Regions from separate parts of the Methylobacillus sp. genome, predicted to be linked through region 2. Evidence: riboswitches for the same ligand, from Rfam matches in the RefSeq annotation. Region 2 holds a riboswitch; the other holds the start of a gene.
The links. A riboswitch is a leader RNA that binds a small molecule or an ion and turns the genes downstream of it on or off. The one in region 2 is predicted to bind thiamine pyrophosphate.

Region 1: another riboswitch for thiamine pyrophosphate. It lies ahead of V7Z75_RS02815 (TonB-dependent siderophore receptor); the one in region 2 lies ahead of V7Z75_RS00865 (3-oxoacyl-ACP reductase).

The regions. Positions count from the first base shown of each region.
Region 1 is NZ_DAIUFW010000002.1:99,746-107,224, reverse strand. Features, by position in the region: gene V7Z75_RS02820 (SulP family inorganic anion transporter) at 62-1,708, shown strand; TPP riboswitch at 1,837-1,936, shown strand; gene V7Z75_RS02815 (TonB-dependent siderophore receptor) at 2,003-4,225, shown strand; gene V7Z75_RS02810 (ATP-binding protein) at 4,728-5,282, opposite strand; gene pnuC (nicotinamide riboside transporter PnuC) at 5,279-5,887, opposite strand; gene V7Z75_RS02800 (DUF779 domain-containing protein) at 6,029-6,403, opposite strand; gene adh (aldehyde dehydrogenase) at 6,504-7,479, opposite strand, start outside.
Region 2 is NZ_DAIUFW010000001.1:165,825-173,303, reverse strand. Features, by position in the region: gene ahr (NADPH-dependent aldehyde reductase Ahr) at 28-1,044, shown strand; gene ogt (methylated-DNA--[protein]-cysteine S-methyltransferase) at 1,110-1,643, shown strand; gene V7Z75_RS00875 (MgtC/SapB family protein) at 1,665-2,927, opposite strand; gene V7Z75_RS00870 (LLM class flavin-dependent oxidoreductase) at 2,998-4,284, opposite strand; gene V7Z75_RS00865 (3-oxoacyl-ACP reductase) at 4,469-5,269, opposite strand; TPP riboswitch at 5,298-5,403, opposite strand; TPP riboswitch at 5,510-5,613, shown strand; gene V7Z75_RS00860 (sodium:solute symporter family transporter) at 5,663-7,114, shown strand; gene V7Z75_RS00855 (mechanosensitive ion channel) at 7,211-7,479, shown strand, end outside.

The DNA of each region.
Region 1 (7,479 bases), on a different contig from region 2:
GCATGACGGCATGAGTAGAAAAGCCCTATAATGTTTGCTTTATACATTTTCCCACCACATCATGATTGCCATCCTTGAAGCCAAGCACGCGGGTTTGCTCTCGCGTCAATATTGGTCCCGCAATATCATTTCAGGGCTGATCGTCGGCGTGGTGGCGCTACCGCTGGCCATGGCCTTTGCCATCGCCTCGGGCGCAAAGCCGGAACAAGGTTTATATACCGCGATCGTGGCTGGCACGCTCGCCTCCCTGTTTGGCGGCAGCCGCGTGCAAATTACCGGGCCGACCGGCGCATTCATCGTCATCCTGTCCGGCATCACCGCAAAGTATGGTATCGCGGGCCTGCAGATCGCCACACTGATGGCTGGTGTCATGCTGCTGGTCATGGGACTCACCCGCATGGGCAGCGTTATCCGCTATATCCCCGAGCCTGTCATCATCGGTTTCACCAGCGGCATTGCAGTGATTATCTTTGTCGGGCAATGGCAGGATTTTTTCGGACTCTCCCCGCAAGCCTCGCATCATTTTCATGAAAAACTGTTGCACTTGCTTGAGGCATTGCCGCATCTGCAATGGCAGACTGCATTACTTGGCATATTCACGCTGGCAGTGTTGATTTTCTCCAACCGCCGCTGGAAGAGAGTTCCTGGCCCACTGGTAGCGATTATCGCCGCAACACTGGTACAGTCCGTCTTCCACTTCAAGGAAGTCGCGACCATAGGTAGCGCATTTGGTGGCATTCCGCAGTCCTTGCCGCATTTTTCTCTGCCATCAGGCATCAGCCCTGCAACCATGATCGAATTGATTGGCCCGGCTTTCACCATTGCGCTGCTGGGGGCGATTGAATCATTGCTATCGGCCGTGGTGGCCGACAACCTGTCCGGCACACGCCATCAATCCAACCAGGAACTGATCGGCCAGGGCATTGCCAATATCGCCGCTCCCCTGTTCGGCGGATTCGCTGCCACTGGCGCGCTGGCCCGCACCGCCACCAATATCCGCAACGGAGCCAACAGCCCGCTTTCGGGCATCGTGCATGCGGCCACCCTGGTGCTGATCGTCATCCTGCTGGCGCCATTGGCGGTGAATATCCCGCTGGCGGCACTGGCAGCCATCCTGTTCGTGGTGGCCTATAACATGAGCGAGGCCACGCGTTTCCTGCATATGGTCAAGACCGCTCCACGCGCGGATGTTGCCGTGTTGCTGATCACGTTCCTTCTCACCGTGTTCAGCGATCTGGTGATTGCCGTCAATATCGGCGTCATGCTCGCCACGCTGCTGTTCATGAAGCGCATGGCCGACACGGTGAGCGTGACGCAACTGAGCGACGAGGACTTGCAACAGGAATACGGACAGCGCGAATGGCGCCTGCCATCCAGCATGCTGGTCTATCGCCTGGAAGGGCCGTTCTTCTTCGGCGCTGCCGAGCACCTGCAGCACCGCCTGCAAACCATACGCGAGGATACCGACACCATTGTGCTGAGGATGTCGCGCGTACCGATCATGGACGCCACCGGCATGCAGGCATTATGGAACCTGCTGGACACTTGCAGACAGCACCAGATCCGGCTGGTCATCACCGAAGCCAGACCCAATATCCTGGAAAAACTGCGCCGCGCAGGACTCACCAGCCAGATCGGCGAACCTAATGTGCTGCCGCACCTGCACTTACTATGGCCGGAAGCTCACTTTCCGGCCCATCGCCATTGAACAGGCTTTTACGCACAAACCTTTCCACATGGCTCACTTGAATACGCAGCCAATTGGCTGCCATGCGCGGCATCCAACCCTGTGCGCAACGAAAATTGGCATTTCTTCCACTTTCTTTGTTAGTATACGTCCCACGCTAGGGGTCCTGAAGAGCCGAATCTTCGGGTGAGAAATACCCTTGAACCTGACCTGGATAATGCCAGCGTAGGAAAGCGCAAAGCCACTCAAGGTCCATCCAGAGATTCTTTGTCCGTTCCCGCGCATGCTTGTCCCTAACGCGAGTGGAACCAAACAATGCCTGCTTTCCCTTTTCGTCAAAAACTCAGCGTGCTGGCCGTTGCCTGCGCTTTTGCGCCTGTTGCCCTGGCCCAGAGCGATGATGACAGCGATACCGCCTCCGCAGCGCCAAACGCATTGCCGGAAGTCGTCATCACCTCCGAATCTGCCCATGGCGTTGCCCGCAGCGCCAGCGTTGGCGGCTTCTCCGAAACACCGCTGTTGGAAACGCCAGCCTCGATCAATGTCATCACGCAGGAGCAGATGCAGGACCGCAGCGTGCGCTCGGCCACCGATGCCGTGAAGTGGGATGCTAGTGTGCAAAACTCCTACAATGCCGTTGGTCTGGCAGATTGGTTTGCGATTCGCGGATTCGTATTGGATCAGGGTGCCAACTATCGCAAGGACGGATTGGTGATTCTGGCGCAAGCCATGGTGCCGATGGAAAACAAGGAGCGCATCGAAATACTCAAAGGCCTGGCAGGCCTGCAATCAGGCATCGCTGCTGCAGGCGGCATGCTCAACTATGTGACCAAGCGCCCCACCGATACGCCGCTGCACACAGCAACCTTTGAGGTTCGCGAGCGCGGTACGGTATATAGCGCGGTAGATATTGGCGGACGCACTGAAAACGGTATCTTCGGTTATCGCATCAATGCTGCGGCGGAAGACATCAAATCCTATATTGATGGCTCAACAGGCCATCGTAACTTCATTTCAGGTGCGTTTGATTTCCACTTGAGTCCCCGTGCGCTCTTGCAGCTTGATCTGGATTATCAGCACAAATCGCAACTGACCGTGCCAGGCTTCCAGCTGCTTGGGCCGGAGCAGCGCATTCCGACAGGCATTCGTGCCAAGCAGATGCTCAATGATCAATCCTGGAGCAGCCCTGTCGTCGATGACAGCCACAATATCGGCGTGAAGTTCAACTACACGCTGAACGACCACTGGCGTACCACCTTGCAGGCCAACCAATCAGTGCTACATCGCGATGATGCCGTGGCTTTACCTTCGGGTTGCTGGAATTTTAATGATTTAGCCAATGCTCCAGCCTATTGTCCAACCAATGCAACGGTTGGATATGGCAGTAGTGGACAGTATGCCCTCTACGACCTGCGTCGTAAAAATGACAAGCGCTCCATCACCACCACCCAAGCACTGCTACAAGGCGATGCCATCACAGGCACGGTAAAGCACGATCTCACCGTTGGCCTTTCCACGCTGCGTCGTCGCGATCACTTTGCCGACTATGCGTTCCAGTATGTTGGCGATAGCAATATCTACAATCCTGTCTATTACGACAATTACTCAACAGCAGCCGTCAATCCCGTTCACTTGCGCCGTAAAGATGAAGAACGTGCGATTTTTGTGCAAGATGTCATGGCACTGAATGATCAGCTCAAGCTGCACGCGGGTGTACGTTATGTAGCACTCAAGCGCGATCAGTTCAATTCATCAGGGGTCACCACACGCAGTACCGATAACAACTTTATCTTGCCGAGTGCTGCACTGGTCTACAACCTCCAACCCACGGTGGCACTCTATGGCTCTTATGCAGAGGGTCTGGAGCCTGGGGGTGAGGCACCTACCGGCACTACGAATGCCGAGATCATCATGGACCCCAGCAAGTCTAGACAAATGGAGCTTGGCGTGAAAGCCGAGCCAACCAAGGATATCAACCTGTCGGCAGCCATCTTCCAGATCAAGCGCAATAATGAATATGTAGATGAACATCCGGGCGGCACATCAACCTATGTGGTCAACGGCACACAAGTCAACCGCGGCCTGGAATTCGCAGCCCAGGGGCGTGTCACGCGCGACTGGATGCTGGGCGCCAGCTTGACCGCGTTGCGGGCCAGGGCCGAAGGTACGGGCGACCCACGCATCGAAGGCAAGCAGGCAGGCAACGTACCAAGATTCAAATCCGCGGTGTATAGCGAATATGCATGGCCGGGCATCCCCGCCCTTAAGCTGAATGCAACATGGATTTACTCCGGCAGCAAATACTTCTCCCCAAGCAACGAGATCGCAAGCTTGAACAGAAAGGTGGACGGCTATCACGTGCTGAACCTGGGCGCGCGCTATATGGCCGAATTCGGCAGCACGGTCACGACCTTCCGCTTCGGCGTGGACAATGTGTTCAACAAATTTTATTGGGGCGATTCATCAAGCGCATTAGGCGGCTACCTGATCCCGGGCGCGCCACGCGTATTCCGCGTGTCGGCGCAGATTGATTTTTAACAGGCTGTTTTCACAGACTTTTCAAGGATACGCCGCCCCAGCATTTCTCTTTCTCACACACCTGTCATGCCGGACTGATCTGGCATCTTGTTGCATTCCCGCAAACGTCACGAGTTCCCGGCTCAAGGCCGGGATAACAAACAGTTGGGGAATTGGGGGTATGCCCCCTCAAAGCCAAGGGCCAGCGCAGCAATGCCAAGTCGCTGTTGCAGTTGGGTTCCCCGTCTGGCTGCGCCGAGTAGCGCAGCTTTTCATGGATTCAGGACTGGCGTCTGTTCGAGCGCAGCGAGTTCAGCCAGTCCCCATGAAAAGCGAGCAACGCAGGGTGCCCGGAGCTTAGCTCCGGGTCGCAGACAATCGGGGTCGCCTTTGCTTTGGTTACTTTCATTTGGCGAAGCAAATGAAAGTGACTCGCTGACAAGCGAAAAGCGGCCTGACAAGACTTAACCACCATGGAAGATATCCAAACCAAACCAGCCGTTGCAGGATGCATACGGTGAAATCACCGCGCAAAAGTATCTGCTTCATCAGCGGGCAAATGCAAACCCAGATAATCGACGGTCTGCATCACACGCTGTTGCAGACTGCCGTCAACGAGCAAATACGCAACCCCCGCATCATGCAACTTGCAGAGCAAGCGGGCATGCACCTGCTGGCGCACCTCATCGGATTCGCGCTGCAAACCGTCCGCGACCCAAGGCATGGTCGGCGCGGTGACAATGGTAGCGGCATAGTCGTGTTGTGCGGCCAGCGCCGTCAACGCACTGTCGGCCTGTCCGAAATAATGTTCGCTATAAACTGCCGTAATCAGCGGCGACGTGTCGCAGAACAGCAGGCGGTTGGCGTGCAATGCACTTTCCGCCTCGCGCGCGCGTTGCGTGGCGGCAATCAGGTATTGCTCGTCGGCATGCGGCGTACGTTGGTGCGTCTCGACAAATTCCCGCAGGTATTCCGGCACCCAGGCCGTGCGGTAATGCGCGGCAAGCGCGGCAGACAGCGCGGATTTTCCGGTGGATTCCGCGCCAAGGATGGCGATGTGCAGGATAGGATCACTCACGCCACCGCCTCCCCTGCCGTCAGCGATCGCTTCCAGGCGCGCAGGCCAAGCACAGCCAACAGCGCGAACAGGCCATAGAGCAAAGCAGTCAGGTACAGATGCTTGTGTAGGTAGAGGCCGATGTAAAGCCCATCAATCAGTATCCACATATGCCAGTTTTCCAGCACCTTGCGCCCCAATAGGCATTGCGCCACCAGGCTGCCCGCCGTCAGAAAGGCATCGGTATGCACGACATCGCTATCTGTGAAGGTGTGCAGGATGATGGCAATGACCACATAGGCCGCCAGCCAAGCGCTGACTGCCAAGCGCCATCCCTTGCGGGATAGGCGCGTGACGGCAACGCCCTGATGGTCGCGCCCGCCGAATAGCCATTGGTAAAGTCCCCAAAGCGATACGGCGATGAAGACAAACTGCAGCGCCATGTCGCCATAGATCTTGGCGTCGTAAAAGACAACGGCATATAACCCGGCAGAAATAATCGAAAATAGCCACGCCCACGGCGACTGCCGGATATTAAGCAACACCATCGCGATGGCGAGCGAGAAGGAAAGGATTTCCAGCAACGAGGTATGCAGGAAACCGAACAATAACAAGGGATCGTTCATGTAATGCCGTGATGCGGGATGTGGATTGAGCGCTGCTGTTCAGGGTTGCGGTACACAGAGCATCTTCTTCGCCCATTGTCCCTGATTGCTTGCGCATCGCGAAGCGTTACCTTCATGTACTGCCTTTAAACTGGTTTTACATCACCCGCACTGTTCCACAGGCTCCAAATCCTGCAGCTCTTCATCCGTGAACAGCCGCGAGCGGATGAGGAAATGCTTACCGGTCGCCTGCTCCAGCGAAAACATGCCACCGTGGCCGGGAATCGCATCTAGCGTGAGATGGGTGTGCTGCCAATACTCGAACTGGGTTTTATTCATATAGAACGGCACGCCGTGCACCACGCCGACCTTGACATCGGATGTGCCCAACAGGAATTCGCCTTCCTTCAGGCACATGGGCGCACTGCCCTCGCAACAGCCACCTGATTGGTGGAACATCAGGTTGCCGTGCCTGGCCCTCAATTCATCAATCAATGCGGCGGCAGCTGGCGTCGCCTCGATTCGGCTCGTACTCATTATCATTCCTCCTCACACTAATACATTCCCTAAAAACAACAACGCCTGGATTTGACTTTGCAAACCCAGGCGCAGGACTAAGCCGACGAGATATTAAGGCTTAAAAGAAACCCAGCGCGTCAGGGCTATAGCTGACAAGCAGGTTCTTGGTCTGCTGGTAGTGATCCAGCATCATGCGATGGTTTTCGCGGCCAATGCCGGACTGCTTGTAGCCACCGAATGCCGCATGCGCAGGATAAAGGTGGTAGCAGTTGGTCCAGACACGTCCAGCCTGAATGCCGCGGCCCACGCGGTAGGCTCGGCTGCCGTCGCGGGACCAGACACCTGCACCCAGGCCGTACATGGTGTCATTGGCAATTTCCAGCGCTTCCTTCTCGTCCTTGAAGGTCGTCACGGCCAATACCGGACCAAAAATCTCTTCCTGGAAGATACGCATCTTGTTATGGCCCTTGAACACGGTAGGCTCGATGTAATAACCATCGCTCAGCTCTCCGGACAGCTTGGTCTGCTTGCCGCCGGTCAGCAGTTGCGCGCCCTCTTCCTGACCCAGCTTGATATAGGACATGATGATCTCGACCTGCTCGCTGGAAGCCTGCGCGCCTATCATGGTAGTGGAGTCCAGCGGACTGCCCTGCTTGATGGCCTGCACGCGTTTCAAGGCGCGCTCCATGAATTTCTCGTAGATAGATTCCTGGATCAGGGCGCGGCTCGGACAGGTACATACCTCTCCCTGGTTCAGCGCAAACAGCGCAAAGCCTTCCAGCGCCTTGTCGAAGAAGGCATCGTCCTTGTCCATCACATCCTCAAAGAAGATATTGGGCGACTTGCCGCCCAGCTCCAGCGTGACGGGAATCAGGCTCTGGCTGGCATATTGCATGATCAGGCGGCCAACGGAAGTAGAGCCGGTAAAGGCGATCTTGGCAATGCGCGGGCTGGTAGCCAACGCCTTGCCTGCCTCGACGCCGTGACCGTTCACGACATTCAGCACACCAGGCGGCAATAAGTGACCCACCAGCTCAAGCACCACCAGGATAGAAGCTGGCGTCTGCTCGGCAGGCTTCATGACGATACAGTTA
Region 2 (7,479 bases):
CTCCTCCATTCGAATAAAGGAAATCTCATGGAACCGATCAGAAGCTGGGCAGCACTTGCCCCTCATGCCGAACTCCAGCCCTATCAATATTCTCCCTCTGCATTGGGTGCGGAAGAGGTCGAGATCAAGGTGGCCCATTGCGGCCTGTGCCACTCTGACCTTTCCATGTTGAATAATGACTGGGGCTTATCCCGTTACCCCCTGATTCCCGGTCATGAGATAGTCGGCCATATCGTTGCCATGGGACCGCAAGTCAAGGGTCTGCAACTCGGGCAACGGGTAGGCATAGGCTGGAATGCCGGTAGTTGCATGCACTGCCACTCCTGCATAACGGGAGAACATAACCTCTGCGGCAGCATACAACCCACCATCGTCAATCACCACGGCGGTTTCGCGGAGCGGGTGCGAGCACACTGGGCCTGGGCAGTGCCATTGCCTGATAGCCTGGATATGACCGCCGCTGGCCCCTTGCTTTGCGCGGGCGCAACGGTGTTCACACCTCTGCTGACCTTTGGCGTCAAACCAACCGATAGCGTAGGTATTGTCGGAATAGGCGGACTCGGGCATCTTGGACTGCAATTTGCCATGGCATGGGGCTGTGAGGTCACGGCATTTACCTCCAATCCCGCCAAATATGACGAAGCCCGCGGCTTTGGCGCGCACCATGTCGTCAACAGCCGTCATTCTGAAGAGATAGTCAAAGCTGCCAATACGCTGGATTTGCTGCTGATTACCGTCAATAATTTGCTGGATTGGTCCGCACTGCTGAAAACCCTGAAGCCCAATGGCCGCATGGCGATTGTCGGTGCAATCCTCGACCCTATGGAAATCTCGGCTATTGACCTTATTTTCGGGCAAAAGAGGGTAGCGGGCTCGCTCAACGGCAGCCCATCCGCCACTGCCGATATGCTGCGTTTCGCTGCACGCCACCGTATTTATCCGCAAGTCGAGCATTTTCCCATGAGCCAAGTGAATGCTGCCATGCGCCATCTGGCTGATGGCAATGCGCGATACAGAGTAGTGCTGGATGCTGATTTTTCCTGATTGCAGTATGCTCATGGCACACCGCCGGGAATTCACGGCGGCGCTCACTTTGCTTGGAGTCTTGCATGACACATTTTGATTTTCTATTGGAACGGGTTGCCACGCCGCTGGGCCAGATGTTGATCGTGACCGATCAGCAACAGCGCTTGCGCGCGTTGGATTGGCAGGATCATGAAGAGGATATGCATACATTCTTCAGGCGTCAGTATCACGGCAACAGTATCAGCCTGCATGAAACCAACCAGACTTCTGCGGCCACGCGCGCCATGTTGGAATATTTCGACGGCAATATCGCCATCATCGACCAGATTCCGTATGCCACGGGCGGTACGGATTTCCAGCGCGCGGTATGGCAGGCGCTGCGGGAGATTCCGCACGGCCAGACCATCAGTTACGGCACGCTGGCGCAACGCATCGGCAAGCCTGCCGCGGTTCGCGCCGTGGGCATGGCCAACGGCGCGAACCCCATTTCCATCGTCATTCCCTGCCATCGCGTCATCGGCGCCAATCAATCCCTGACCGGCTATGGCGGCGGGCTGCCGCGCAAGCAATGGCTGCTGGCGCATGAAAGCGGGATGATGACTGGCAGCTTGATATAAATCAGTGCTGGAGCCGCAGCCTCACCCACTTAGCCACATCACCAGCATGCCCGAGCACAAGGCAATCGCGACCACCGGATAAGTACGCAATGCAAGCTCCCGTCCGCCAATGAAACCCACCAAAGCGGCCTTGAGCACACTGTTGCTGATGACCGCCAGCACGATGCCCTGCACCGCGACATGGCTACCAAGCTCATGCTGCGCGCTGCGCGACAGGGACAAGGTAATGGCATCCACATCGGCGATCCCGGCCAGGAGGGAGACCAGGTAGACACCGGCATCTCCCCAATAGCGCCTGCCCGCCTCCACCAGAAACAGGATCAGTGTCAGCAGCAAGGCGAACCGCAGCGCAGGACCCAGCTCGAACGGGTTGCGCAGCGGAGTTTCAGCGTTTGCGGGCTCTTCCTTGACAGCGCGCCGCCAGAAAACAGCCGCCCCTGCCATATAGACCAGGAACATGATGCCCAGCGGCCAGGCGATCGGCAGCAGCAAGGAGGCGTTCACAACTGCGACTTCCAGCAGCACGCGCGGGAACATCAAGCCTGACGTCGCCAGCAATCCCGCAGCGAGCAATTTGTATAGGTTTTTGGAAGACAACCGCGACAAGGTCAATGTCATGGCCGTGGAGGAAACCAGGCTGCCGAGGATAGCAGTGAGCATCAAGCCGTAGCGCGTGCCTGTGAGGCGCACGGCGATATAGGCAATAAAGCTAAGGGCGGCGATCAGCACCACCATCCACCAGGTGGTGTAGGGATTGAACACCTGCCAGGGATCGTAGGTCTCGTTGGGCAGTACCGGCAGCATGACCACGGATATGAACAATAGCTTCAGCGCGCCGGACAGTTCGGCTTCGCTCAAGCGCTTGAGGAGGGAATGCAGGACATTCTTGAGGCTGAGCAGCAAGGCAACCACCACGGCCCCGGCGCTGGCAAGCATGGCGTAACCCGACAATGCAAGGCTGCCGAGCAGGAAGGTGATGAGCAACGCCAGCTCGCTGGTAATGCCCTGGTCGCCGGTACGGCGCAAATCGCTCACGTAGGCAAGGCTGGCGACCAGCATTAATGCCAGCAGCACCGTGACCCAGACCGCCATGCCCATAGACTGGCTGAGCAAGGTGGTCAAGCCTCCCAATAGGCCGGTTAGCGCGAAGGTACGGATTCCCGCGCTCTGGCAGGATTCCTTTTCGTCGCGCTCCTGCCAGCCGCGCTCCGCCCCGATCAACAGCCCTGCTCCCAAAGCGATGAGCAGGTTGAGCATGATGTCTACGGAAAGCAGCTCGGACATGGAATGTTTTCTCAAATGGCGCAATCGTCATCATACATGATGGTCCAACGCCTAAAAACGCGGCAACGGGCTATTTTCTTGCGGGACGCTCCAGCCCCAGGTGGCCGCGCAGAGTGGCGTGCTCGTAGTCTTTACGGAATAAGCCGCGCTTTTGCAGCACCGGCACCACATGTTCGACAAAATCCCGCACGCTGTCCGGCTGCGACGGCGGCATCAGATTGAAACCGTCCGCGCCGCCATTGCGGAACCAGTGCTCCATCTGGTTCGCCACCTGTTCCGGCGTGCCGACCATGGTGCAGTGGCCGCCGCCCGCCGCCAACCTGCCCAGCAACTGGCGCACCGTGGGCCGCTCGGTCTCGATGATGCGCAGCACCGTGGCATAGCGCCCCTTGGGGCCAGTGAAAGCTTCCAGTGGCGGCAACGGCGGCACCGGAGCATCCAGCTCCCAATCCATGCAGTCCTGGTCGATGAACAACTGCAATTGCCGCAACGAGGTTTCCGCAGGCAGCAGTTCATCCAGCTCGCGCTGCTTGGCGCGCGCCTCCGCTTCCGTCGAGCCGACATAGGTCACCAGTCCGGGCAGGATGGGCACGTCCACCGTGCGGCCCGCAGCCTTCACCCTGGCCTTGACGTCGCTGTAGTATTCCTGGGCCGAAGGCAGGTCGTAGGCCACGGCATAAATCGCCTCGGCGTATTTCGCCGCCAGGTCGCGGCCGAAGCCGGAAGCGCCCGCCTGGAACAGCACCGGGTTGCCCTGCGGCGGACGCGGCACGGTCAAGGGGCCATCCACCATGAAATGCCTGCCGCGATGGTTGATCTGCCGCACCCGGCTTTCATCGACGTAATCCCCCGCGCGGTCGTTGAGCAAGGCGCCATCGTCCCAGCTATCCCACAATTGCAGCACGGCCTGAATGAATTCGTCCGCCCTCGCGTAGCGCTCGGCGTGGCCGGGCATGGCCTCGTAGCCGTGATTGCGCGCTTCCACATCGAACATGGACGTCACCACGTTCCATGCCGCGCGTCCGCCGGAAATATGGTCGAGCGAAGCCATCAGCCGCGCGGCATGGAACGGCGTGAAGAAGGTGCTGGAAATCGTGCTCACCAGGCCGATGTGACTAGTCGCCCGGCTGATGGCCGTCAAAGTGGTCACCGGCTCCAGAAACCAGCGCGGCCCGTCGGTGATGTTGTTGGTGGCATGGCCGTCGGCAAAGAACACCGCATCCAGCTTGCCACGCTCGGCAAGCTGCGCCATTTCCTCGTAATAGCGGATATCTCCCAGCCGCTCGACCGGGGAATCCGGGTGACGCCAGGCCGCGTTGTGGTGGCCGCAGCCGAACAGGAACAGGTTGATGTGCATCATGGCAGAACAAGAGCCTCTTTAGTGAATTCAGGAATGGCAGGCGCTGAATTAGCGGATAGCATGTGCGATCAAGAGTGGCTGACAAAGCTTGGCTTAGCGATCCGCTAGGCGCCCCGTCGCAGAGAGTACAACTAGTACGGCAAGGCGGAGTAACAACGCCAGGAAAGTCTTGTCAGCCGCGCTAGTTCTTGACCAGGCCGCCATCAACCACCAGGTTCTGCCCCGTCACAGCGCGCGACCAGGGCGAGGCGAAGAAAAGCACCGCGTCGGCGAACTCTTCCGGCGTGGTGACGCGGCGCAACGGCGTGCTCGCCGCAATCAGGTCGAACACGGCATCCGGCGTGGCGGCCGAGGCGTCAGTGGTGCGCAGCAGGCCGCCCGATACCATGTTGACGGTAATGCCGTCCGGCCCGAGGTCCTGCGACAAGGTGCGCGTCAGGGAAAGCAGCGCCGCCTTGGCCGCCGTGTAATCGTGATAAGGCACTACCGGGTTCTGGAACAGGTTGGTGCCGATGTTGACTACCCGTCCGCCGCCCTGCGCGCGCATGCCGGGCAAACAGGCCTGGACGGTATTGAGCGCGCCGCGCACCACGCCTTCGAATTGCTGCTGCAACCCTTCCCAGCCAAGGTCATGCGCATGCGCCCGCGCATCGCCGTTGAACTTGAAATCAGGCAGGGCATTATTGACCACAACCGTGATCGGCTTGCCGAAATGCGCTTGCGCCTGCTCTGTCATCGCCCGCACGGCAGCAGCATCGCTCACGTCCGCCTGGATCGCCAAAGCCTGTCCCGGCGCTTCATTGGCCAAGGCCTCGGCGGCTTCCGCGCTGTGAAGATAGTTGACGACCACGCCCGCCCCCTGGTCGAGGAAAGCGCGGGCGATATGCCGGCCCAGCCCGCGGCCGGCGCCGGTGACGAGCACGAGTTGTTCTTGAATCGGGAATAGCGGTGAAGATGGATTGCCCATGTGATTCCTTTGCAATGGTCCATGGCAAGGAATTACAAGGCAGGCAAGCTGCGACAGGCATTCCTCCGCCAGTATGATCTGGATCAGGTATACGGGTGTGTTCTCAGCCCTAAAGCAGATACTGCAACAAGGCACCCCGTGCCGAAAGACAGAACCATAGCATGGAATATAAAGAATTTACATCCGGCATCATGTGAAAATCACCATGAAAATCGTTATAATCTGGCACCGAAACGGCAAAACCTTATTGGGCCGTTTCAATCCTAGGGGAGCCGCTTGCGGCTGAGAAATGGCAATTGCCATGACCCTTAATACTTGATCCAGATCATGCTGGCGAAGGGAAGGAAATAGCGCATCCATCATTGTGCGTACTCCTTGTCGTTCGTCGATTACAGGAGTCACCACGCAATGCTCAGTACACAAGCCGCCCTCGCCTGGCTAGTCTTTTTCGCCGCCGTTTTTGCCATTGCCGGCATGGCCTATTCGCGCAGGTTCCGCGGCAACCTTGAAGAATACATCGTCGCGCGCAACAGCCAGGGCACGCTGGCCAGCATCATGACCCTGCTGGCTTCGTCGCTGGGCGCGTGGATATTGTTCTCGCCCGCGCAAGCGGCGACCTGGGGCGGCCTGACCGCCGTGATCGGCTACGCCATCGGCGCCATGTCGCCGCGCATCGCCATGATCCCGCTTGGCAAGCGCATGCGCGAGCTGATGCCCAACGGCCACTCCCTCACCGAATTCCTGGTTGCGCGCTACGGCAAGCCCATGTACCTGCTCGCACTGACCATCATGCTGTTCTACCTGTTCATCGCCATGAGCGCCGAGATCACCGCTATCGCCAAGATGGTGACATTGCTGGCGCCCGTGCCGCTCTGGGCCACCGCCGCCATCGTGCTCGGCTTCACCCTGCTCTACACCACCTACGGCGGCCTGCGCGCCTCCATCTTCACCGACAAGGTGCAGATCGTCATCATCATCCCGTTGCTGGCGGCGCTGGTCTTCATCGGCTGGCAGGCCACCGGCGGCATTGCCCCGGTCGCGGAAAAGCTGCAGCAAACCGCGCCGCAGCTGATCAACCTTGAGGATATCGGCGGCATCAAGGCCGGGCTGACCTTCTTCGTCGCCATCCTGCTCACCGGCATCTTCCACCAAGGCAACTGGCAGCGCATCTACTCCGCCAAGGACATTCCCACCATGCGCAACGGCTTCCTGCTCGGCGGCCTGCTGGTCGTGCCCTTCATCTTCATCATGGGCCTGTTCGGCCTGGCCTTCATGGCGATGACACCGGATGGCGACAGCTCGGTGGCCTTGTTCAGCGTGGTCATGCCCAATATCCCGCTCTGGCTGGCCGTCGCCCTGATTCCGCTAGGCATCTCGCTGGTGATGTGCAGCGCGGACACGGCCATCAGCGCCATCTCGAGCATCGTGGCGGTGGATATCGGCCGGGTGATGCCGAGGAGCAGCGCCGCCAGCCTGATGCGCCTGTCGCGCTGGCTGGTGCTGCTGGTTGCGGTTCCCGTCTTGATCGTCGCCGCGCAAGGCTACAGCGTGCTCTACCTGTTCCTGCTCGCCGACCTGCTATGCGCCGCCGCGGCATTCCCGGTGTTCTTCGGCCTGTTCAGCCGCTCCCACACCGGCCGCGAAGCCGTCATAGGCACCACTGCAGGGCTCGCCGCCGGCCTATCCATGTTCCCCATGCCCAACCAGCCGGTGGCGCATTTGCTGGAATCCTTCCTGCTCGCCGCCCTGGTCCCGGTCGCCGTGATTGTCCTCATGCGCCTTCTTAAACGCCGCCAACAGCATTTCGACCTCACCACGCTGAACAGCGGCATCCGCAAACTGGATAGCGAGCAGCTTTGAGATGGCACGGCCTTGTTGACAAGTCTTTCCCGACGCGGCCATCATCTAGACCGTAAGACACCGGATATTGTCATCTAAACAACACGGGAGGATCGCATGAATACGGAATGGAACAGTATGTGGGGCGCGGTACAAACCGGCCTCGGCGACAACATGCTTCAACTGCTCGGCGCGCTGGCCATCCTCGTGCTGGGCTGGCTGTTCGCAGTGCTGGTGCGCGCCGGCGTGCGGCGCGGCCTGGGTATGGCAGGCACCAACCGCCGCTTTGCGCAATTGACCGGGCAGACCGGGAAGCCGGTGGATATCGAAAAAGGTGTGGCCGTCAGCCTGTTCTGGATCGTGCTGTTGTTCACCTTCGTCGCGGT